One region of the Methylobacterium radiodurans genome, then DNA from elsewhere that is predicted to be linked to it. Evidence: riboswitches for the same ligand, from Rfam matches in the RefSeq annotation. Region 1 holds a riboswitch; the other holds the start of a gene.
The links. Region 1 has a riboswitch for thiamine pyrophosphate ahead of thiC (phosphomethylpyrimidine synthase ThiC). Riboswitches for the same ligand answer to the same signal wherever they lie in the genome.

Region 1 (11,688 bases):
TCAACTCCGCCCTCGACAGCCCGAGCTCGTTCTTCACGGCCCAGGGCCTCGACAACCGCGCGGGCGACCTCTCGAACATCCTCGACTCGATCTCGAACGGCGTGCAGGTGATCCAGGCCGCCAACACCGGCATCACCTCGCTGCAGAAGCTCGTCGACAACGCCAAGTCGGTCGCCAACCAGGCGCTGCAGGCGACGATCGGCTACTCGACCAAGTCGAACGTCTCGACCACGATCACCGGCGCAACGGCTTCGGATTTGCGCGGGACGACGTCGTATCTGAGTGCTCAGGCGACCAGCAACGTGCTGTACGACGGTACGGCTGCCAACGGCGCGGCGGTGTCCGGCACGACGAAGCTCGGTGCGGCCGGAACGATGACGGGCGGCACGATCACCGGCGCAACGGGCGCCACCGTGCTGAATACGGGCGGTGCTGCCGCCGGCTTCGGCGACGGAGACACCCTGACCGTAAACGGCAAGACCATCACGTTCTCGAAGACCGCCGCCCCAACCACCAGCACGGTCCCGACCGGCTACGGCTTCATCGCCAGTTCGAACGTCGCGACCGACGGCAACGGTAATTCGACCGTCTATCTCGGCGCCAACGGCAACGTCGCCACAATCAGCGACCTGCTGAGTGCGGTCGATCTCGCGAGCGGGGTCTCGTCCGCCTCGATCTCGGCCGGCGCCGCTACGGTCGCCACGGCCACCGGCGAGACGGCCTCCAACGTTGCCTCAGCCAAGATCGTCCTCAACTCTGCCACCGGTGCCGACCTCCAGATCAGCGGCAAGGCCGACCAGCTCAAGGCCCTCGGCCTCACGTCCTCGACGGGCTCCGGCACGGCCACGGTCTCGGTCACGCGCACGACGGCGGCCGGCTCCCTGGGCACCCTGCTTCAGGATGGCTCGACGCTGAACGTCAACGGCAAGACCATCAGCTTCAAGAACGCCGCCGTTCCCGCGGCCGCGAACGTCGCGAGCGGGTCCGGCAAGAACGGCAACATCGTAACCGACGGCAACGGCAACTCGACTGTCTACCTCCAGGGCGGTACGGTCGCCGACGTCCTCACCGCGATCGACCTTGCGACCGGCACCCAGACCACGACCAACGCGAGCGGATCGGCCACGCTGAAGACGGCGACCGGCGCGACCAACTCGTCGGTCGCGACCAACGGGTCCTTGAAAATCAGCACGGGCACGCTCGCGGACCTCAACATCACGGGGTCCGGTAACGCCCTGTCCGCGCTGGGCCTGAGCGGCAATGCAGGCACCGATACGAGCTTCACCGCAGCCCGCACATCGACCCCCGGCGGTCTCTCGGGCAAGACGCTGACCTTCGGGTCGCTGAACAGCGGCACCGCGGTCAACGTCACCTTCGGCGACGGTACCAACGGCACGGTCAAGACGCTCGATGACCTCAACACGAAGCTCGCCCTGAACAACATGCAGGCTTCGCTGGACGCCAGCGGCAAGCTGACGATCTCGACGACGAACGACTACGCCTCGTCGACGATTGGCAGCGCGGCCGACGGCGGCACCATCGGTGGCACGGCGGCGACGTTGTTCTCGACCGCGCAGGCCCCGGTTGCGGACGTGAACTCGCAGAACACCCGCAAGTCGCTGCTCTCGCAGTTCAACCAGATCTTGGACAACATCAAGTCCACGGCTCAGGACGCCTCGTTCAACGGCGTCAACCTGCTGAACGGCGACACGCTGAAGCTGACGCTGAACGAGAAGGGCTCATCGACGATGAACCTGATCGGCGTCACCTTCGATCCGGCGGGTCTCGGCCTGACTCGGCTCGGACAGAACGGCCTGAACGAGTTCGAGGACATCTCCTCGACCAACAAGGTGATCACGTCGCTGACGCAGGCCTCCTCGGCCCTCCGCTCCCAGGCCTCGACCTTCGGCTCGAACCTGTCGGTGGTGCAGAACCGGCAGGACTTCAACAAGCAGATCATCAACGTCCTGCAGACCGGCTCGTCGAAGCTCACCGACGCGGACCTCAACGAGGAGGCGGCCAACTCGCAGGCCCTCTCGACCCGCCAGTCGCTGACCGTCTCGGCGCTCTCGCTCGCCAACCAGGCCCAGCAGAGCGTGCTGCAGCTCCTGCGCTAAGACCGGGACGGGCGCCGCCTCGCGGCGGCGCCCGGACCCTCCGGCCAAAGACAAGAGGCCGAACGAAGAGAGGGCCGGGGCGAATCGCCCCGGCCTTCTTCGTTTGCGGACCGGAAGACCGGCGCCCTCAGGCGGTCCGGTCGATCTGGGCCGTCTGCGCGCCGGGGCGCGCCGTCTGGGCCGCCTCGCGCTCGGCGTAGGCGCGGGCCTTCAGCACCGTCACGCTCGGCAGCTGGACGACGATGTCGCCCGAGGCCGGATCGACCACCTGATAGACCATCTGCCGCGCCTCGGCGTCGCGCACGTACTGCGCGCGGTAATCCGCCTCCGTCGGCGCGGGGGAGGGGGCGTCCGCATCCGCGCTCAGGTCGATCCTCACTGCCGGCTCCAGCGGGGTGCGCTCGGGCTCGGCCGCGACCAGTCGTGTCGGCGCGGCGCTCGCGATCGACGCGACGACGGGCGCCGGCCGTTCCGCCGGTTGCACGCTGCCGATCTCGCTCATGGCCATGGGCCTCCGATAGATCACTGAGGTCCCATCTGGCGCCCGGATGATGACCGCGGCTTTAACAGCCGGGGGACTTTCAGAAGAACCGTTAACGCGCCCTTACCGGTTCACCAGAAATTGTACGGGCTCGAACAGGCACGAAAAAGGGCGGCGGCGACCGTCCGGTCCCCGCCGCCCCGCACCGTCGCGGATGTCTGCCGCGCCTACTCGGCGGCGTCGACGTAGAGCTTGCCGCCCTCGGCCAGGAACTCCTCAGACTTCGCCTTCATGCCGGCCTCGCGCTGGGCCTCGGACATGACGGGTGCGGTGTGGATCACCGCGCCCGCCTCCTCCATCGCCAGCACCTCGGCGCGCAGGTCCTGCGTGATCTTCATCGAGCAGAATTTCGGCCCGCACATCGAGCAGAAATGCGCGACCTTGTGGGCGTCCTTCGGCAGGGTCTCGTCGTGGTAGCTGCGCGCCGTGTCGGGATCGAGCGAGAGGTTGAACTGGTCCTCCCAGCGGAAGTCGAACCGGGCCCGCGAGAGCGCGTCGTCGCGCAGCTGCGCGGCCGGGTGGCCCTTGGCCAGATCCGCGGCGTGGGCGGCGATCTTGTAGGTGATGACGCCGGTCTTCACGTCGTCGCGGTTCGGCAGGCCGAGATGCTCCTTCGGCGTGACGTAGCAGAGCATCGCGGTGCCGAACCAGCCGATCATCGCGGCGCCGATGCCGGAGGTTATGTGGTCGTAGCCCGGCGCGATATCGGTGGTCAGCGGGCCGAGCGTGTAGAACGGCGCCTCGCCGCACTCGCGCAGCTGCTTCTCCATGTTCACCTTGATCTTGTGCATCGGCACGTGGCCGGGGCCCTCGATCATCACCTGGCAGCCCTTGTCCCAGGCGATCTTGGTGAGCTCGCCGAGCGTCTCCAGCTCGGCGAACTGCGCGGCGTCGTTGGCGTCGGCGATCGAGCCGGGGCGGAGCCCATCGCCCAGCGAGAACGAGACGTCGTAGGCCCGCATGATGTCGCAGATCTCGTCGAAGCGCTCGTAGAGGAACGATTCGCGGTGGCCCGCGAGGCACCAGCGCGCCATGATCGAGCCGCCGCGCGAGACGATGCCGGTGACGCGTCGCGCGGTGAGCGGCACGTGGGCGAGGCGCACGCCCGCGTGGATCGTGAAGTAGTCGACGCCCTGCTCGGCCTGCTCGATCAGCGTGTCCTTGAAGACCTCCCAGTCGAGCTTGAGCGGGTCGCCGCCGACCTTCTCGAGCGCCTGGTAGATCGGCACGGTGCCGATCGGCACGGGGGAGTTGCGCACGATCCACGAGCGGATGTTGTGGATGTTGCGGCCCGTCGACAGGTCCATCACCGTGTCGGCGCCCCAGCGGATCGACCAGACCAGCTTCTCGACCTCTTCCGCCGCCGAGGAGGTGACGGCCGAGTTCCCGATATTGGCGTTGATCTTGACCAGGAAGTTCCGGCCGATCGCCATCGGCTCCAGCTCGGTGTGGTTGATGTTGGCCGGAATGATCGCCCGGCCGCGGGCGATCTCGTCGCGCACGAATTCGGGGGTGATGAAGGCCGGCACCGCCGCGCCGAAGCTCTCGCCGTCGGCCAGCGCGGCCTCGGCCCGCTCCAGCATCTGCTCGCGGCAGAGGTTTTCACGATGGGCGACGTAGATCATCTCCTCGGTGACGATCCCGGCGCGGGCGAACTCGTACTGCGTCACCATCTGGCCGGGCGCGGCCTTGCGCAGCGTGCGCTCGGCCGGGCAGGGGGCGACCAGCTTGTCGGCGGAGGTGAAGCCGTTGTCCTCGGGCTTGACGGCGCGGGCCTCGGCGGTGGCGTAGCCGCGCGCCGCGATCCAGGGCTCGCGCACCTGCGGCAGGCCGGCGGCGAGGTCGATCCGCGCGTCCGTCTCGGTGTAGGGCCCGGAGGGATCGTAGACGCGGACCGGCGCCTCCTTCGGGTCGGTCAGCGCGATCTCGCGGAACGGCACCCGGATGTCGTCGCGGCCCGCGACCGGCGCGTAGACCTTGCGCGAGCCGTGGACCGGGCCGGTGGTGACGCTCTCGGGCGAGCCCTTCACGTCTTTGGGCAGGACGGGTGCGTTCATGGTGGATCTCTCCCTGGTTCCTTGGAGCGATCCGAATCACGGAAGAGGGGCAGATGAGAGTCCGGCCCCAAGTGCAGGCCGCAGGTTCCCGTCCCTCCGCCGGTATGAGCCGGATCAGGTTCAAGGGTCAGGGCCGCCGGGCCCAATCTCAGCCCCCCTCACGGGGGCTCCCCTCGGAACGGGCGGGAGCCTCCGTGGTTTACCGGGCCTTGTCAATGCTGCGGCAGTCGCCTGGCCTGACAGGCCGCAACCGCTCACCGGAGAGGAGGCGAACCGCGACGCGCCCGCGCGCCCTTACCGGCTCCGCACTTCGCCGGGACGACCGCGTCTCGCCCGCGGGAGCAGCGGGGCTATAACGGTGCGCCTCTCCCGGCCCGAGCGTCCCGATGCGCATCCTCATCATCCTGTCCGCCGCCGCGGTCGTGCTCTGCGCAGGGTTGGTCGGCATTCTGGCCCTGGCGCAGCGGCGGCTGATCTACCCCGGCGCCTATCAGGACGTTGCCTCCGTGGGCGAGCGGGCCGCGCCCGCGGGAACCGAAGCGATCACCGTCGGGACGGCGGACGGGGAGCGCCTCCATGCCCTGTGGCGGGCGCCGCGCCCGGGCTGCGGCGTGGTGGTGAGCTTCCACGGCAACGCCTCGATGCCGGAATTCCACGCCGAGCGCTTCGCCGCCGATCCCTGGCGTGCGGCCGGTTGGGGCGTGCTGGCCCCGGCCTATCGCGGCTATCCGGGCTCGACCGGCGCGCCCTCCGAGGAGGGGCTGATCGCGGACGGGCTCGCCGCCGTCGCGGAGGCCCGCGCGCGGGCGCCCGGCGCGCCCGTCCTGCTCCACGGCCACTCGCTCGGGGCGGCCGTCGCGGTAGCGGTGGCGGCGCGCCTGCCTCCGGCCGGAGCGCCGGCCGGCCTCTACCTGGAGGCGCCGTTCGACTCCCTGGTCTCGGCGGCGCGCGTGCATTTTCCCGCCGCGCCGGGCTGGCTCCTGCGCGACACCTACCGGTCGGATGCGCGCATCGCGGGACTCCGCGGCCCGATCCTGATCGTGCACGGCACGGACGACCCGGTCGTGCCGGAGCGCCTCGGCCGCCGGCTGGCGGAGGCCGGCAAGGCTCGCTTCGAAGCACTGCCGGGCGACCATGTCAGCATCCTGGGCGCGCGGGACAAGGAGGCCGTAGCCCTGTTCGGGGGCGCCCGCGCGTGTCCCGATGCCGCGGCGGCCGAGGTGCGCTGAACGGCACCCGGTGCACCATATGCCGGGACGGGAGGAGCGGATTTGGGCAGGCGGGAGCGCAGGTGGCGCGACGACGACCCGGCAACGCACGGGCCGCTCGCGGCCGCGCCGGTAATGTGCCCGCTCTGCGACCGGCAGATCCCACCGGGCGCCCGTTCCAGCCTGCATCATCTCACGCCGAAGCTGAAGGGCGGCACGCACCGGGGCACGGTGCGGCTGCACCAGATCTGCCACTCGGCGATCCACGCCCGCTACAGCGAGGCCGAGATCGCCCGCCGGCTCGCCGACGTCGAGGCCCTGCGGGCGGATCCGGAGATCGCCCGCTTCCTCGCCTGGGTCCGCACCAAGCCCGACGACTTCCACGCCGCCACGAGGACGACCCGCGAGCGCCGCGGCGCGCACCGGGACCGTTAGGCGCCTTAACCAAGTCTTCACCGAACGCTGCGCTCGGGCCGCGAATCCTGGCACGATGCTGACGACGGCTGGTTGCATGTCGGGAGGACGGGGAGGCGCGGATGGAGTCGCGGGCCGGAACGGTGGCGGAGGAGGGCCTGCACCCCGCATCGCTCGGCGGAGCGAGCCTGCGGCTCGAATCTCTCAATGATACGAGCCCGCGGCTCGAACCTCTCAATGACACGAGCCCGCGGCTCGCCTGGGTCGACGTGGCCAAGGGGCTCTGCATCCTGCTCGTCGTCACGATGCACGCGACGCTCAGCACCGGCGCGGCGCTGGGCGGCGAGGGCTTCCTGCACCCGCTTGTGGCCTTCGCCCAGCCCTTCCGGATCCCGGCCTTTTTCCTGCTCTCCGGCCTGTTCCTCGGCCGGGTGATCGGGCGCGGCTGGCGCCCCTTCGCCGACAAGCGGGTGGTGCACTTCGCCTACTTCTACGGTCTCTGGCTGCTGATCCAGTCGGCCGCGAAGTACGGCGAGATCGCGGGCGAGGGCGGGCCGACGGCGATGCTGCGCCACCTCGCCCTGGCAATGGTCGAGCCCTACGCCACCCTGTGGTTCATCTACCTGCTGGCGGTGTTCTCGGTGGTGACGAAGCTGCTGCGGCGGCTTCCCGGCCCGGTCCTGCTCGGGGCCGCGGCGCTGCTGCAGGTGCTGCCGCCCCAGACGCCCTCCTACCTCGTGGAGGAGTTCTGCGCGCGCTACGTCTTCTTCGTGGCGGGCTACCTCTTCGCGGGCCGCGTCTTCACCTTCGCGGAGGCTGTCCGGGCGAGGCCCGGGCCGGCGAGCGGCGCCCTCGCGCTCTGGGCGCTGGCCGAGGGCTGGCTCGCCCTCACGCCGGTCTCGGGACCGGGCACCCCGGCGCTCGCGAGCCTGCCGGGCCTCGGCCTGCTGCTCGGGGTGCCGGGGCGCTCGCCCTGGTGGCGTCCGCGGTGCTGCTGACCCGGGCGGGCGGTCCCGTCGCGGGGGCCCTCCGGTACTGCGGCAGCCGCTCCCTCGCGATCTACCTCGCCTTCTTCCTGCCGATGGCCGCCACCCGCACGCTCATCGCCGAGACCGGGCTGATCATGGATATCGGGCTCGCCTCCCTGGTCGTCACGGCGAGCGCGGCCCTCGTCCCGCTTCTCCTCGAACGGCTGGTCCGCGGGACCCGGCTCGACATCCTGTTCCGGCGTCCCGCCTCGCTCAGCCTGCAAGCGCCCCCTCGCGACGCGTCCCGGCTCAGGGCGGCTTGAGCCGTCCCACCGGGACGGGATTCCCGGCCACAGGCGGGAAAATAATCAACTTCACGTTCAAAAACAAACTTGAAGGAAACTATTGCCGGCGTAGATCAGGCTGCGAGGTTGCGGCGCGCCCGCGCCGCACGTCGCCGCGCGAGGTGCATCTTGAGGATCGCGGAGCTGACCGGCTGGGCCATCCCCGCCGCTATGAACCAGAACTGGGACCACACCTACGTCACGAGCAGCCTCGGCGATGCCTGGGGCTGCTACGGGCGCAGCGCGGGCGGGATGCGGCTGGTCTGGCATCCGGGCGACCGCGACGTCGCCGACTGCCTCGCGCGGCCGGACCAGATGGCGGGCATCCGCTACGGCGTCACGGGCGTGTGTCACCAGATGGCGAACCGGATCCTGTATCCGGCCAACCGCATCCTGGTCAGCACGGCACGCGGATATCCCTGGTCGCGCAAGCTCTGGCGCGATTACGGGCTCGGGCCCTGGCCCGAGCGGACGGGTTGCTATAGCTCTGAACCAACATCGTCGACAGCAGGCGGATCGAGCCCTCCGGGTGGCCGCCGGGCTGCCAGCAGCAGAGGATCTGCCGTGGCTCAGGACGATCATCTCGACCCCCATCTCGACTGGCGGCGCACGGCCGCCGAGCACGGGATACCGCTGACGGGCCCCGTGATCGACCGGCTCGCAGCCGCCGACCGGGAACTCAAAGACCGGCAGACCCGGCTGATCTTCAGGCTCGATAACCATCTGATCGAGCCGGACACCTATCTCGCCGAGCTGAACGCGGCCGTCCGGGATTATCTCCGCACGGCCAGGAGCGTCCTCGGCGGCAGCGCCTACACGTCGATCTTCGGTTCCGACGCGACGGATCCCGGAGGCCTGATCGACCAGGATGTCTTCCTGGCCTCGGAGGCGGCCCGCTCCCCGGCTACGCGGCCCGGCGGCGGCGCGGGCGGCGCGATGCCCTGATCCGCTCCCGCGCTCGGCCCGCCCATCAGTTCAGGGCACGACGAACCGGGCACCGATCTCCTCGGCGCCGCGCCACACCGCCCGGCAGACCCGCGGCTCGGGGAAGCGCGTCGCGGCCAGCAGGAAGACCTCCGGTACGCAGGTGGCGTCGAGCGAGACCAGCCGCACGCCGTGCTCGGAGAGGTCGTAGATCAGGCAGGGCAGGGAGGTGTGCTCGTCCACGGCGATCAATCCGCTCTCGTCGATGCGCGCGCGGGGTGAGGCGCGGCGCTCGGCGGGCTCCGCCAGGGGGCGCAGCGCGGGGCTCGGGGCGGCCACGGCGTCAGGCCCGCACGTCGAGCAGGCGCCGCGTCGCGCCGTCCGCGGCGCGGGCGACAGCGGCGTTCGCGGCGAACTCCGCGCGCGACGCGACGAGGTCGCGCGCCGTCTGCGAGAGGTCGATCTGCGCGGCGGCGGGCAGATGCGTCCCGATCGGCTGTCCGGTTCCCGAGGGGCCGGCCCGCATGCGGGCCACCTGCACGGCGGCTTCCGTGAAGCGGGCCTGGGCGGCGACCATGCCGCCGGTCGCGCTCTGGAGGGCATCGATCATCGTAGCACCCTGTCCCGGGCCCGGCAGGGGCCCGCAGAACACCTATCGACGCCCCGATCCTTCAACCCCCACTTGTAAAACTCGCTCGCATTCGACGCATCCGGAACGCTGTCCCGTGCGCCCTCGATTCCGATCGCCCATCGGGCCGGCTCGCCGTGCGCCCCGATGGTAAAGACCTCTTAAACCCGCCGCATTTACGGTGCCGTAGCAGGGTCACGGGCCGGCGCCGGACGCGAGCCGGCACAGCCGCAGGACCAGACACGGGCATGGCGAACGGACGCGGACGGGACCGGAGCGAGCCGAACTTCGACGTGCCGGAAGGCCGCGTCGCGGCGCCCGGCACCCTCGACCTGCGCCTGTCCCGCCAGGATCGGGCGGGAGGCGGCGTGGCGGCATCGGGACGGGACGGCGGCGCCAAGCGCAAGTCCGGCGGCAGCGGCGCGCCCAAGCGCGGCCCGGCCCACAGTCCGGTGCGCAAACCGAAGAAGCGGCGCGGCTCGCTCCTCGGGCGGCTCGTCTACGGCTGCGTCGTCCTCGGGCTCTGGGCCGTCATCGGGGTGGCTGGCCTCGTCGCCTACCACGCCTCGCAACTGCCCCCGATCGATCAGCTCGCCGTGCCGAAGCGGCCGCCGAACATCGCCATCCTGGCGAGCGACGGCTCGCTCCTGGCCAATCGCGGCGAGACCGGCGGGCGCGTCGTCTCGATCAAGGAATTGCCGCCCTACCTGCCGCGCGCCTTCGTGGCGATCGAGGACCGGCGCTTCTACTCCCATTTCGGCGTCGATCCGGTCGGCATCGCCCGCGCGGTGGCGCAGAACCTGACCCGGCGCGGCGTGGCGCAGGGCGGCTCGACGCTGACCCAGCAGCTCGCCAAGAACCTGTTCCTGACGCCGGAGCGCTCGGCCTCGCGCAAGATCCAGGAGGCGATCCTGGCGCTGTGGCTGGAGCACAAATACTCCAAGGACGAGATCCTCGAACTCTACCTGAACCGGGTCTATTTCGGTGCCGGCGCCTACGGCGTCGAGGCGGCGGCGCAGCGCTATTTCGGCAAGCCCGCCAAGGGCGTGAGCCTGGCGGAAGCCGCGATGCTCGGCGGCCTCGTCCAGGCGCCGTCCCGGCTCGCCCCGAACCGCAACCTGCCCGCGGCACAGGCGCGCGCCGCCCAGGTGCTCGCCGCGATGCAGGAGCTCGGCTTCGTGCCGGCCCAGGACGTGAAGGTGGCGCTGGCGCAACCCGCCAAGCCCGCGGGCAGCCGGGGCGGCGGCTCGGCCAACTACGTCGCCGACCTCGTGATGGACGTGCTCGACGATTTCGTCGGCAAGTTCGAGAGCGACATCGTGGTCCAGACCACCGTCGATACCAGCCTCCAGGCCACCGCCGAGCGGGCGCTGGTGGACGAGCTGAACAAGCAGGGCACCCGCTACAACGTCCACCAGGGCGCGCTGGTCTCGATGAAGCCGGACGGCGCGATCCGGGCGCTGATCGGCGGGCGCGACTACGCCCAGAGCCAGTTCAACCGGGCCACGACGGCGCGGCGCCAGCCCGGCTCCTCGTTCAAGCCCTTCGTCTACCTCGCGGCGGTCGAGCGCGGCGCCACGCCCGACAGCGTGCGCGAGGACGCCCCGATCAAGATCGGCAACTGGCAGCCGGAGAACTACTCGCACCGCTACGAGGGGGCGGTCACGCTCCGCAGCGCGCTCGCCCAGTCCCTCAACACGGTCGCGGTGCGCCTCGGCCAGGAGGTCGGCCCGAAGGCCGTGGTGCAGACGGCCCAGCGGCTCGGCATCTCCTCGCCCCTCCAGGCCAACGGCTCGATCGCGCTCGGCACCTCCGAGGTGACGCCGCTGGAGATGGTCGGCGCCTACGGCGCCTTCGCCAACGGCGGCACCGGCGTGATCCCCTACGTGATCGCCACGGTGAAGGCTGCTGACGGCAAGGTGCTGTACCGGCGGGGCGAGGGCGGGCTCGGCCGGGTCATCGACCCGAACGCCGTCGGCATGATGAACGCGATGATGCACGAGACCTTCGTGTCGGGCACGGCGCGCAAAGGCGACATCGCGGGCTGGGATCTGGCCGGCAAGACCGGCACCAGCCAGGACTTTCGCGACGCGTGGTTCATCGGCTACTCGGGCAGCCTCGTCACGGGCGTGTGGCTCGGCAACGACGACGGCGAGCCGACGAAGAAGGCCTCGGGCGGCAACCTGCCGGTCGAGATCTGGAAAACCTACATGAGCGTGGCGCTGAAAGGCCAGACGCCCGTGCCACTGCCCGGCATGAACCGCTGGCGCCGGGCGCCGGAGGCGGCGACCACGGCCTCCGTGGCGACGGCGGGCGGCCCGGAGGAGATCCTCGGCCAGATCTTCGGCACCAACCCGCAGCCGGCCCAGCCACAACCCCGCCGCCGTCAGGCCCAGCCCCAGGACGACCGCAACTTCTTCGAGAAGCTGTTCGGCGTCGGAGAGTAAGGCGGCATCCAGTAGAGCGGTTCGAGATTGCGCATCCCCT
Region 2 (11,688 bases), 700 kb from region 1:
ATCAGCCACGAGGGCCGGCTGATGCGCTACGCCGAGAGCCACGGCGTGGCGCGCGACGAGTTCCTGCGCCACTACCAGGGCTACGAGCTCGATCCGAACTGGATGGAGCGCGTCGGTACGCTGGGCGGTCGCGGCTGGAAGAACCTCGTCGAGAAAGGCGGCCGCCAGGTCGAGTCCTTGCGCGAGCAGATCCTGACGCTCGCCTCCGAGACGGGCCTGGAGATCGGCGAGTACCGCCGCATCGTCAACATGGTCCAGAAGGGTGAGCGCGAAGCCCGTCAGGCCAAGAAAGAGATGATTGAGGCGAACCTCCGCCTCGTGATCTCGATCGCCAAGAAGTACACCAATCGCGGCCTGCAGTTCCTGGACCTTATCCAGGAGGGCAACATCGGCCTCATGAAGGCGGTCGACAAGTTCGAGTACCGCCGCGGCTACAAGTTCTCGACCTACGCCACGTGGTGGATCCGGCAGGCGATCACCCGCTCGATCGCCGATCAGGCCCGCACCATCCGCATTCCGGTGCACATGATCGAGACGATCAACAAGATCGTCCGCACCTCGCGCCAGATGCTGCACGAGATCGGCCGTGAGCCGACCCCGGAGGAGCTGGCCGAGAAGCTGGCGATGCCGCTGGAGAAGGTGCGCAAGGTCCTCAAGATCGCCAAGGAGCCGATCTCGCTCGAGACGCCCATCGGCGACGAGGAGGACAGCCATCTCGGCGACTTCATCGAGGACAAGAACGTCGTCCTGCCGATCGACGCGGCGATCCAGTCGAACCTGCGCGAGACCACAACCCGCGTGCTCGCTTCGCTGACGCCGCGCGAGGAGCGCGTGCTGCGCATGCGCTTCGGCATCGGCATGAACACCGACCACACCCTCGAAGAGGTCGGCCAGCAATTCTCGGTGACCCGCGAGCGCATCCGCCAGATCGAGGCGAAGGCCCTCCGGAAGCTGAAGCACCCGAGCCGTTCGCGGAAGCTCCGGAGCTTCCTCGACAACTGAGCATTCCCGCCGCGCGTCTTTCGACTCGCGCGGCGGTTGCGCTAAGATCGCGCACATCGCCGCGAACGGGTGGGGCAGCCTGTCCCACACGTTGCCGGCATCGTGCCTTGCTTTGCATGGCCGACCCACCACCTTGGCCTTATGCTCGAACGCCGCCCGCCACAGCCCGTACCGCCCACGGCCCTGGCCGATGGGTCGGAGGCGGACGACGTCCCCTTCGGCGCGCTCCAGACCTGCGTGGCCATCCGCGACTGGCTCCTGAGCGAGGGCGCGCGACTGCCCCAGGCCGACGACCTGCTCTCAGGGTTGGCCGAGCGTCTAAACCAGATCGGCGTGCCGGTGGACCGCGCCTCGACGGCGATCGACACCCTGCACTCGGAGTATTCCGGCGTCGGCCGCGTCTGGACGCCCGAATCCGGCACGACCGTGCGGCTGTTCCCGCACGGTGAGGTTTCGGAGCGGGCCTATCACGAGAGCCCGTTCTATACCGTGCACGAATCGGGTGAGTGGCTGCTGCTCGACCTCACCGAGCCTGGCGACGTGCCCTACAGCATCCTGCCCGAGCTGCGGGCCGCGGGTTACACGCACTACGTCGTGGCACCGCTCTTCTTCACCAACGGCACCCGCAACGGCATCACATTCGCGACCCGCTCTCCGGAAGGTTTTCGCGACGACGACATCGCGATCCTGCGCTTCGTGATGCCGGCGCTCGCCGCCGTGATGGAGATGCGCCTCGTCAACAAGCAGCTCGATCACGTGCTGCGGATCTATGTCGGCGACGAGCCGCACCGGGCGATCCTGTCCGGGGACATCCGGCGCGGACAGGTCAAGCGCATTCGCTCGGCGATCCTGTTCGCCGACATGCGCGACTACACCCGCATCTCCGCCGACATGACCCCCGAGGAGGCGGTGGATCTCCTCAACGTGTTCTTCGACTGCCTCGTGCCGCCGATCGAGCGCGAGGGCGGCGAGGTGTTGAAATATCTGGGTGACGGCCTGCTGGCGATCTTCCGCGAGCCCGGCGACGATCTCGGCGGCGCCGCCAAGGGCGCGCTGACCGCGGCGGAGGCGGCGCTCGCCGCCCTCGACGAGGCGAACGCCCTGCACCTCTTCTCCGTACCGGTCACGGCCGGCATCGCGCTCCACCACGGCGAGGCGGCCTACGGCAATGTCGGCTCGGGCCAGCGGCTCGACTTTACGGTGATCGGCCGGGACGTGAACCTCGCGAGCCGCCTGTCGCGCCTCAACCGCTTGCTCGGCGAGCCGCTGCTGATGTCGAAGCCCTTCGTAGACTTCCTCTGGGGCGATCCGGAGCATTGCGGCGAGCACCAGCTCGACGGCTTCCCCGAGCCGATGGCCGTGTACAAGCCGAAGGCGAAGGCCGCGGTTCTGGAACGCCTGCGGGCGTGAGGGGCAGGATCGTTCACGAAAAAGGCGCTCTTTTTCCTCTCTCCGCGTGCGGGGAGAGGCCCGCAGGCACCCTGTCGTGCCTGCGGGAAGCGGAGGCGAAGCCGCAGCGGCGGTGAGGGGGCGGCTCCGGCAGAGACTTCTGCGGTGAGGCCCCCTCACCTTCGGCTGCCGCCTCGCTCCAGCGACGACAAGGTCGCCGGAGCCCTCTCCCCGCACGGCGGGGAGAGGGAAAGCCGCTCGGCCCGAATCGACCATCCGCCTCCCCTGTCATCCCGCCGTCTTGACCCCGCCCGCGGCCGGGTCCACATCACGCCTGTTCCAGGGAGATCCCCGGCAAGGGGCTGAGAAACCGCTGGCACGCTCACACCAGAGCCTGCGGCGCGGAAATCCTTCGAACCTGATCCGGCTCATACCGGCGTAGGGATTGGACCGGGGCCCCCTGACGGGCTCGCACGCTTCACCACGAAGCGGAAGGCCACCGATCCCTGCGGGCAGACGCGGAGATCTTGCGTGGCACAGTGGCCCGCCTCACCCATCGGACAGCGCCGCGGCCTCGGCGAGGCCGGCGATTCCGGCGCTCTCCCCGCCCGGGCCGACGTCGCGATCGTCGGCGGCGGCCTGATCGGGCTCGCGAGCGCGTGGCGCCTGGCCCAGGCTGGCAAGCAGGTCGTGGTGGTCGAGCGCGATCGGGTCGGCGCGGGCGCGAGCCTCGCGGCCACCGGCATGCTGGCACCGGCCGCCGAGCACGAGCCGGGCTCCGATCTCCTCCTGCCGCTCGCCATCGATTCGCTCGCCCGCTGGCCGGCCTTCCGCGACGCGCTCCAGGCGGCCGCCGGTCTCGACATCGACTATCGCCAGGAGGGCACGCTGGTGCTCGCCATCGGCCGCGACGAGGTCGAGCGCCTGCGCTTCCGCTACGACCTGCAGCGCCGCTCCGGCGTCGCCGCGGAGTGGCTCTCCGGCACCGAGGTGCGCCGCCGCGAACCGACCCTTCGCCCATCCGTCACCGCGGGCGTGTTCTGCCCGCTCGACCATCAGGTCGACCCGCGCAAGGTGATGCAGGCGCTGGTTCTCGCCTGCCGGGCGGCGGGCGTCACCGTCGTCGAGGGCTGCGCCGCGACCGGGCTCGACTGGACGGGATCGCGGGTCACCGGGCTCGTCACCGAGCGCGGCGCTGTGACAGCCGGCACCGTCGTGCTGGCGAGCGGCGCCTGGAGCGGCGCGGCAGGCCTGCTGCCCGACCATCTCGCCCTGCCCGTCCGCCCGCTGAAGGGTCAGTCGCTGGCTCTGCGCACAACGCGCCAGACCGGTACCCTCTCCCACATGGTCTGGACCGAGCAGGTCCACATGGCGCCGAAGGGCGACGGGCACCTGATCGTCGGTGCGACGGTCGAGGATTGCGGCTTCCGCGACGGCGTCACCGCGGGCGGGCTCTACGCCCTGCTGGAGGGAGCGCGCCGCGTGCTGCCGGGCATCGAAGAGATGGCAGTCGAGGCCGTGTGGAGCGGCTACCGCCCGACCTCGGACGACGATGCGCCGATCATCGACACGCTGGCCCCGGGCCTCGTCGCGGCGACGGGCCATCACCGCAACGGCTACCTGCTGGCGCCCGCGACCGCGGACGCGATGGCCGCCCTGCTCACCAGCGGCGCGCTCCCCGCAGTGGCGCGCCCCTTCACGCTCGCCCGTTTCCGGGCGGAGGCGCGAGCGATCGCGTGAGAGCCCAATGACCATTCTGATCAACGGCGAGCCGCGCGAGATCGCGGCCGAGACGGTCGAGGCCCTGTTCCGGGCCGAGGCCGAGGAGACCGGCATCGAGAGCCCGGAGGGCGTCGCCATCGCGCTCAACGGGCGCGTCGTGCGCCGCCGCGACTGGCAGGCGACGCCGGTTCGCGACGGCGACCGCGTCGAGATCGTCCGCGCCATGCAGGGAGGCTGAGCATGAGCGAGCAACAGAACACCGTCACGCCGCTGCGGACCGGGACTGACGACCCGCTGGTGATCGCCGGCGTGAACTTAGGCAGCCGCCTGTTCATCGGCACCGCCGGCTATCCGAGCCAGGCGATCATGCGCGACGCTGTGGAGGCGAGCGGGGCCGAGATCGTCACCGCCTCGATCCGCCGCGTCTCGCTGCAGGGCCACGGCTCGGACACGGTGAAGATCCTCAAGGGTAAGCGCTTCCTGCCGAATACCGCCGGCTGCGAGACGGCCCGCGACGCGATCATGACCGCCGAACTGGCCCGCGAGGCGCTCGACACGACCTGGATCAAGGTCGAGGTGATCGGCGACCGCGAGACGCTCTACCCCGACGTCGCCGAGCTGATCGAGGCCTGCCGCCACCTCGTGGATGAGGGCTTCACGGTCCTGCCCTACTGCAACGACGACCCGATCGTCTGCCAGCGCCTCGAGGACATCGGCTGCGCGGCCGTCATGCCGATGGGCTCGTTGATCGGCTCCGGCATGGGCGTGGCCAATCCGGCCAATCTCGAGCTGATCTGCCGCCGCGCCAAGGTGCCGGTGGTGGTCGATGCCGGCATCGGCACCGCCTCCGACGCGGTGATCGCGATGGAACTCGGCGCCGCCGCCTGCCTCATCAACACCGCGGTGGCGAAGGCGGACGACCCCGTGCGCATGGCGCGCGCCATGCGCCGCGCCGTCGAGGCGGGCCGCGACGCGCATCTCGCCGGCCGGATCCCGCGCCGGGGCCGGGCTGAGCCGTCGAGCCCGCAGCTCGGCCTTGTCGGCTCGTAGCCTTCCCTGGCCCCTCCTCGTCGTCACGGACCGGCATGGTTCGGAACGGCCGCTCGCCGACACGGTGACGGCCTGCCTGACGGGCGGGGCGCGCTGGATCTGGTTCCGCGACCGGGACATGGCGGAGGCCGAGCGCCGCCGCCTCGGTGCCCGGCTGCGCGACCTGACGCGGTCAGCGGGCGCGGTGCTCACGGTCGGCGGCGACGTCGATCTCGCCGCCGAACTCGAAGCCGACGGCGTCCACCTGTCCGGCGCTCGGCTCGACCGGATCGGCGCGGCGCGCGCCCGCCTGGGACCGGGCGCCCTGATCGGTCTCTCCGCCCATTCGGTCGCGGAGGTCGCGCGCGCCGGAGCGGAGGGCGCCGACTACGCGACCCTGAGCCCGATCTTCGCGAGCGCGAGCAAGCCGGGCTACGGCCCCGCGCTCGGGCCTGACACGATCCGGGCGGCTGCAGGCACGGGACTGCCGGTGGTGGCGCTCGGCGGCGTCTCGGCGGAGCAAGCGGCTGAGTGCCGCTCAGCGGGGGCGACGACTCTGGCCGTCATGGGCGGCCCGATGCGCGCTGCCGATCCGGAGGCGGAGATCCGCCGTCTGCTCAAGGCTTGGCGGGACGCCGCATGATCCGGGGCCGCCAGACACCGAGCACGACGTTGGCGGTGGCGACCGCGAGGATCACCCAGAGCGTGCCGCGCTCGGCACCGAGCGACTGGGCGAGCGTCGCGGGATCGACCTTGCCGGCGAGCGCGGCGGCGCTGCGCCGGGCCTCCTCCTGCATCGGCCCCAGGATGCCGACGAAGCCGGACTCGAAGACCAGGATGCCGGTAGCGAGCTTGAGGAGCGCCCAGCCCGCGTTGTGGAAGGCGCGGTTGAAGGCGATGGCGAGGAGCCCCGAGAGCAGCACCAGCGCGAGCGAGGGGAAGAAGATCCAGGTCGCGACCGCGCCCATCGCGCCGCGCATCAGCGCGTAGCCCTCCAGCGCCGAGGGCGAAGGCGCGTGGGCAAGCATCACCAGGAGCGCGGCCATCGCGCCCATGAGCCCGATCGCCCCCATCGTGTGAAGGAATTTGAGCAGGCGTCGCACGGCGTCCCCCCGGCACTCCGCGTCGGGAACGAAGCTTAACGCGGGACGGGGCCGTGCGGTAGCGGGCTACTTCGCCGCCGGGGCCGGCCCGTAGGGCGGGCGCGGGATCGCCCGGTGGGCGGCCCGCAGAGCCGCCGACCAGCGCTCGCGCAGGTCGTGGAAATAGGTCTCGCCCGCCTCGATCCGGTGGTTCACCTCCAGCGCCAGGGCGCCGCGGCGCGCGACCGCGATGTCGAGCGGCAGGCCGACGCCGAGATTCGAGCGCATGGTCGAATCCATCGAGACGAGCCCGACCTTCAGCGCGTCGTAGAGGTCCGTCTCGAACTTCACGGCCCGGTCGAGGATCGGCTTGCCGTATTTGTGCTCGCCGATCTGCAGGAAGGGCGCGTCGGTCGAGCACTCGATGAAATTGCCGGCCGAGTAGATCAGGAACAGCCGCATCGGCTCGTCGCCGATCTGGCCGCCGAAGAGGAGCGAGATCGAGAAACGGATCTGCGCCGCCTCGAAGCCCGCCTTCTCGATGGCGCGCACGCGGCGGATCGCCCGTCCGATCAGCTGCGCCGCCTGGAACATGGTCGGCGCCTCGACGAGCTTCGTCGCCGGCTCCCCGTCCTCGCCCGGCACGCCCTCGGAGAGCAGGCTCAGCACCGACTGCGTCACCGAGAGGTTGCCGGCCGAGGCCAGCATCATCACGCGCTCGCCCGGCACGTTGAAGTGGTGCAGCTTGCGGTAGGTCGAGATGTCGTCGAGCCCCGCATTGGTGCGGGTATCGGCCACCATCACGAGCCCGTCCTCGACGAGCAAACCGACACAGTAGGTCATGAGCGGGCACAGCTTCTCGCCCGCTGCCGGCGCGGGCGTTTCGAGAACGGGGCAGCAATCAGGATTGCCGGGCGGCCTGGGCTTGCTCCACCTTGAGCGTGACGTCCAGCGTCTCCGTGCCGCCGCCCGTGCGGCTGCCGCGGATCGGCGCGGCGCCGAGATAGTCGAGGCCGCTGGCGACGCGGATGTAGTGCTCCGAGGTGCCGGTGCCGTGGGCGGGATCGAAGGCGACCCAGCCGAGATCCGGGACGAGCGCCTCCGCCCAGCCGTGCGGCGTCTCGGCGCCCTCGTCCTCGTCCTCCCGCTTGCGGTAGCCCGAGACGTAGCGGGCCGGGATCTCCAGATGGCGCGCCGCCGTGATGAAGACGTGGGCGACGTCCTGGCAGACCCCCTGCTCCACCTCGAAGGCCTTCGCGGCGGTGACGGCCGCGCTCGCCGGGCCGCGCGCGAAGCGGACCCGCTCGTGCACCGCGGCGAGCAGGCGGTGCAGCATCGGCAGAGCGGCGCGCTCGCCCGCGTCCCGGACCTGCTCGGCGAAGTCCTGAATCGGCTGGCTGGCGACGCAGAGATCGGTCTCACGCAGGTAGAACAGGTCGGGCAGGCGCTCGACCGCGCCGCGCACGATGCCGTGTGTCTCCAGCGTGTCGACCTCGCCGGTCACCCGGACGGTGAGCGCGTCGGCGGCCTCGTCGGGCGTGAACCAGTGGACGACGTTGCCGAATCCGTCCTCGCGCTCGGTCAGCCGCCCGTCGACCGAGGTGTCGATGCGCCAGCGCCGGACATACTGCCCATCGTGGTCGCGCGGGGTCAGCCGCAGGACCTGGATCAGGCTCCGGGCCGGCTGCTCGTAGGTGTAGTGGGTCTCATGGACGACGCAGAGGCGCATGCGGGTCTTCTACGGTTGGCAGTTCGGTCAGACCAGATACTGCTCGGCGATTGCCTGGCCGACCCGGTTGTTCTCGGCGATGAAGGCGGTCACGAACTCGTGCAGCCCCGCGGTGAAGATCCGGTCGATGTCCTCGCCCTCCAGCCGCGCCAGCATGTTGCTGGCCAGCCGCTGGCTCGGGCCGCGTCGCCCGTAGGCGTCGGCGATCAGGTCGAGATGCTCCACCAGCATCGCGTAACAGTTGGCAAAGGAGCGCGGCATCTGCCGATTGAGGATGAGGAGGTCGGCCACCAGGAGCGGCTTGATGCTCTCCCGGTAGACCCAGTGGTAGGCGTTGAAGGCCGAGACCTCGCGCAGGATGGTGGTCCACTGGAAGTAGTCGAGGCTGCCACCGACCTTCTCGCTTGCCGGCAACAGGATCTGGTATTTCACGTCGAGGATGCGGGCGGTGTTGTCGGCCCGCTCGATGGCGGTGCCGAGCCGCGTGAACCAGTAGGCGTCGTTCCGGAGCATCGTGCGGTAGGCCGAGCCGTCGAAGGTCAGCGAGATGCCCTTCACCCAGTCGAGGAAGCGCGAGAACTCGTCGCGCGTGAGGTCGCGGCCCTCGTAGGAGCGCAGCTCCAGCCACGCCCCGTTGATCGCGTCCCACATCTCGGTGGTGAGCGCGGTGCGGACGGAGCGGGCGTTCTCGCGCGCCGTCTCGATGCAGGTGCGGATCGAGGACGGGTTCTTCGGGCTGAAGGCCAGGAAGTCGCAGACCGTGTGGCTGTTCACGGTGTCGTAATGGGCCTTGAAGGCCTCGGCATCGCCCGCGGAGGCGAGCGCGGAGGCCCACTCGTTGGTCTCGCCTCCGCCGTAGCTCGTCGGCAGCGAGGCGAGCCGGTGGGCCGCGTCGAGGATGCGGGCGACGAACTCGGCGCGCTCGACGTAGCGCGAGAGCCAGTACAGGTTGTCGGCGGTGCGGGACAGCATGGGCGCTTCGCTGGGTTCGGCCGGTGGGGCCTCGATCGCGTGGAAGGGTTCTCTTGGAAGGATTCTCTCGTCGCGCGGGGCGGCGCACTCAGCCGTCCAGCACCCAGGTGTCCTTCGTACCGCCGCCCTGGCTGGAATTCACCACCAGCGAGCCCTCCTTCAGGGCGACGCGGGTGAGGCCGCCCGGCACGATGCGGATCTCGTCGGCGCCGCAGAGCACGAAGGGCCTGAGATCCACGTGGCGCGGCGCCACGCCCGAGGCCACGAAGGTCGGGCAGGTCGAGAGCGAGAGCGTCGGCTGGGCGATGAAGCCGTCCGGCGCGTGGCGCAGGCGCCGGCCGAACTCCTCGATCTCGCGCTTCGTCGCGTGCGGGCCGACCAGCATGCCGTAGCCGCCCGAGCCGTTGACCTCCTTCACGACGAGGTCCTTGAGGTTGTCCATCACGTACGCGAAGGCGTCCTTCTCGCGGCAGCGGTAGGTCGGCACGTTGTGCAGGATCGGCTCCTCGCCGGTGAAGAACTTCACGATCTCCGGCATGTAGCTGTAGACCGCCTTGTCGTCGGCCACGCCCGTGCCGACCGCGTTGGCGAGGGTCACGGTTCCGCGCTCGTAGGCGTTCATCAGTCCGGGCACGCCGAGCACCGAATCCGGCCGGAACACCAGAGGGTCGAGGAAGTCGTCGTCGAGGCGGCGGTAGATGACGTCGACCCGGCGCGGCCCTTCGGTGGTGCGCATGTAGACGACGTCGTCCTTGGTGAAGAGGTCGGAGGCCTCCACCAGTTCGACGCCGAGCTTGTCCGCCAGGAAGGAGTGCTCGTAGAAGGCCGAGTTGTAGCGCCCCGGGGTCAGCAGCACGCAGGTGGGGTCGCGCGTGGCGGTAGCGGGCGCGAGGCTGCGCAGCGTCGCCAGCAGCGCGTCCGGGTAGTTCTCGACCGGCGCGACGCGGTGGCGCGAGAACAGGTCGGGGAAGAGCCTGAGCATCACCTCCCGGTTCTCCAGCATGTAGGAGACGCCGGACGGGATGCGGGCATTGTCCTCCAGCACGAAGAAATCGTTCTCGCCGGTGCGCACGATGTCGATGCCGGCGACGTGGACGTAGAGGTCGTGCGGCACCCGGAAGGCGCGCATCTCCATGCGGTAATGCGCGTTGCGGTAAACGAGGTCGGCCGGGATGATGCCGGCCTTGATGCATTCCTGCGGGCCGTAGACGTCCTTGAGGAAGGCGTTGATCGCGGTCACCCGCTGCTTCAGCCCGCGCTCGAGGAAGCCCCATTCGGGTTTGGTGAGCACCCGCGGGATGATGTCGAACGGAATCAGTCGCTCGGTCGACTCGTTGTCGCCGTAGACCGCGAAGGTGATGCCGATGCGGCGGAACAGCAGCTCGGCCTGGCTGCGCCGGGTGTTGAAATGGTCGGAGGGCGTGGTGTCGAGCCAGGTCTTCAGTTGTCCGTAGGCGTTCCGGATCTCCGCCTCAGTGGCGGCCGGTCCGCTCAATCCCGTCATCTCGTCGAACGCCACACCGGCCATCGCGCTGCCTCCCAGATACCGCACGCTAGAGGCAAGAGGCGCGCCACGCCAAGGATCCGCTGGGGCCCGCGGTCTCGAACGCGCTACAACCTCAGAACAGCTTCAGCCCTTTCAGACTGGCGTGCCCGGTGCGTCCGAGAATGATGTGGTCGTGCACGATGATTCCAAGTGGATCGAGCACATTCACCACCTCGCGTGTCATCCGCACGTCGGCCGCCGAGGGCGCCGAGTCGCCCGAGGGGTGGTTGTGGGCCAGGATGATGGCGGTGGCCGAGAGTTCGAGCGCCCGTCGCGCCACCTCGCGGGGATAGACCGGCGTGTGATCGACGGTGCCGCGCCCCTGCACCTCGTCGGCGATGAGGTGGTTGCGCTTGTCGAGGAACAGGATCCGGAACTCCTCACGGGCCGAGAAGGCCATGGTGGTGCGGCAATAGTCGAGCACCGCGCTCCAGGACGACAGGAGCGGGCGCTCCTGGATCGCGCCGCGGGCGAGGCGGCGCCCGGCCGCCTCCATCAGCTTGAGGTCCGTGATCACGCCCTGGCTGACGCCCTCGACCTCGGCGAGCCTGGCCGGCTCGGCGCTCACCACCTCGGCGAAGCTGCCGAAGCGCCGGATCAGGGCCTTGGCCAAGGGCTTCACGTCCCGCCGCGGGATCGCGCGGAACAGGACGAGTTCGAGCAGCTCGTAGTCCGGCAGGGCGTCGGCGCCGGCCTGCAGGAAGCGGGCACGCAGGCGCTCGCGGTGGCCGAGATAGTGCGGCGCCTCCCCGGCGCCCGCGGCCGGGGCTTCTGATTCAGGCTCGGTCCCGGGATCGGGCGGGCCGACCATATCGGGGCCGCGCCGCCGCACGGGATCAGGCGCCCGGGTTGACGGGCTGGTGCAGGCCCTTGGGCGAGACCGTGAAGATCTCGCAGCCCGCCTCGGTGACCGCGACGGTGTGCTCGAACTGGGCGGAGAGCGAGCGGTCGCGAGTCACCGCGGTCCAGCCGTCGGCAAGGACCTTCACGGCGGGGCGCCCGAGATTGATCATCGGCTCGATGGTGAAGAACTGACCGGGCTTCAGCGGCACGTCGTAGCTCGCCTCGACGTAGTGCAGGATGGTCGGCGCGTCGTGGTAGGTGCGCCCCAGGCCGTGGCCGCAGAAATCGCGCACCACGGAGCAGCGCTCGGCCTCGGCGAAGTCCTGGATCGCCCGGCCGATGTCGTTCGTGGTGCCGCCGGGCCTGACCGCCGC

Region 2: it holds a riboswitch for thiamine pyrophosphate, as region 1 does, so the genes downstream of both, thiO (glycine oxidase ThiO) here and thiC (phosphomethylpyrimidine synthase ThiC) in region 1, are expected to answer to the same signal.

Annotation. Positions count from the first base shown of each region.
Region 1 covers NZ_CP029551.1:2,945,544-2,957,231, forward strand. Annotated here, with positions in the region: gene DK427_RS13750 (DUF1522 domain-containing protein) at 1-2,117, shown strand, start outside; gene DK427_RS13755 (hypothetical protein) at 2,245-2,619, opposite strand; gene thiC (phosphomethylpyrimidine synthase ThiC) at 2,826-4,715, opposite strand; TPP riboswitch at 4,790-4,899, opposite strand; gene DK427_RS13765 (alpha/beta hydrolase) at 5,102-5,944, shown strand; gene DK427_RS13770 (HNH endonuclease family protein) at 5,987-6,358, shown strand; partial or broken gene DK427_RS13775 (acyltransferase family protein) at 6,607-7,628, shown strand; gene DK427_RS13780 (hypothetical protein) at 7,779-8,594, shown strand; gene DK427_RS13785 (PilZ domain-containing protein) at 8,625-8,912, opposite strand; gene DK427_RS13790 (flagellar protein) at 8,917-9,183, opposite strand; gene DK427_RS13795 (transglycosylase domain-containing protein) at 9,450-11,648, shown strand.
Region 2 covers NZ_CP029551.1:2,244,784-2,256,471, reverse strand. Annotated here, with positions in the region: gene rpoD (RNA polymerase sigma factor RpoD) at 1-1,002, shown strand, start outside; gene DK427_RS10395 (adenylate/guanylate cyclase domain-containing protein) at 1,144-2,412, shown strand; TPP riboswitch at 2,724-2,854, shown strand; gene thiO (glycine oxidase ThiO) at 2,923-4,131, shown strand; gene thiS (sulfur carrier protein ThiS) at 4,139-4,351, shown strand; gene thiG (thiazole synthase) at 4,354-5,163, shown strand; gene DK427_RS10370 (thiamine phosphate synthase) at 5,150-5,785, shown strand; gene DK427_RS10365 (hypothetical protein) at 5,760-6,245, opposite strand; gene DK427_RS10360 (proteasome-type protease) at 6,312-7,067, opposite strand; gene DK427_RS10355 (transglutaminase family protein) at 7,126-7,953, opposite strand; gene DK427_RS10350 (alpha-E domain-containing protein) at 7,981-8,925, opposite strand; gene DK427_RS10345 (circularly permuted type 2 ATP-grasp protein) at 9,014-10,453, opposite strand; gene radC (RadC family protein) at 10,545-11,282, opposite strand; gene map (type I methionyl aminopeptidase) at 11,308-11,688, opposite strand, start outside.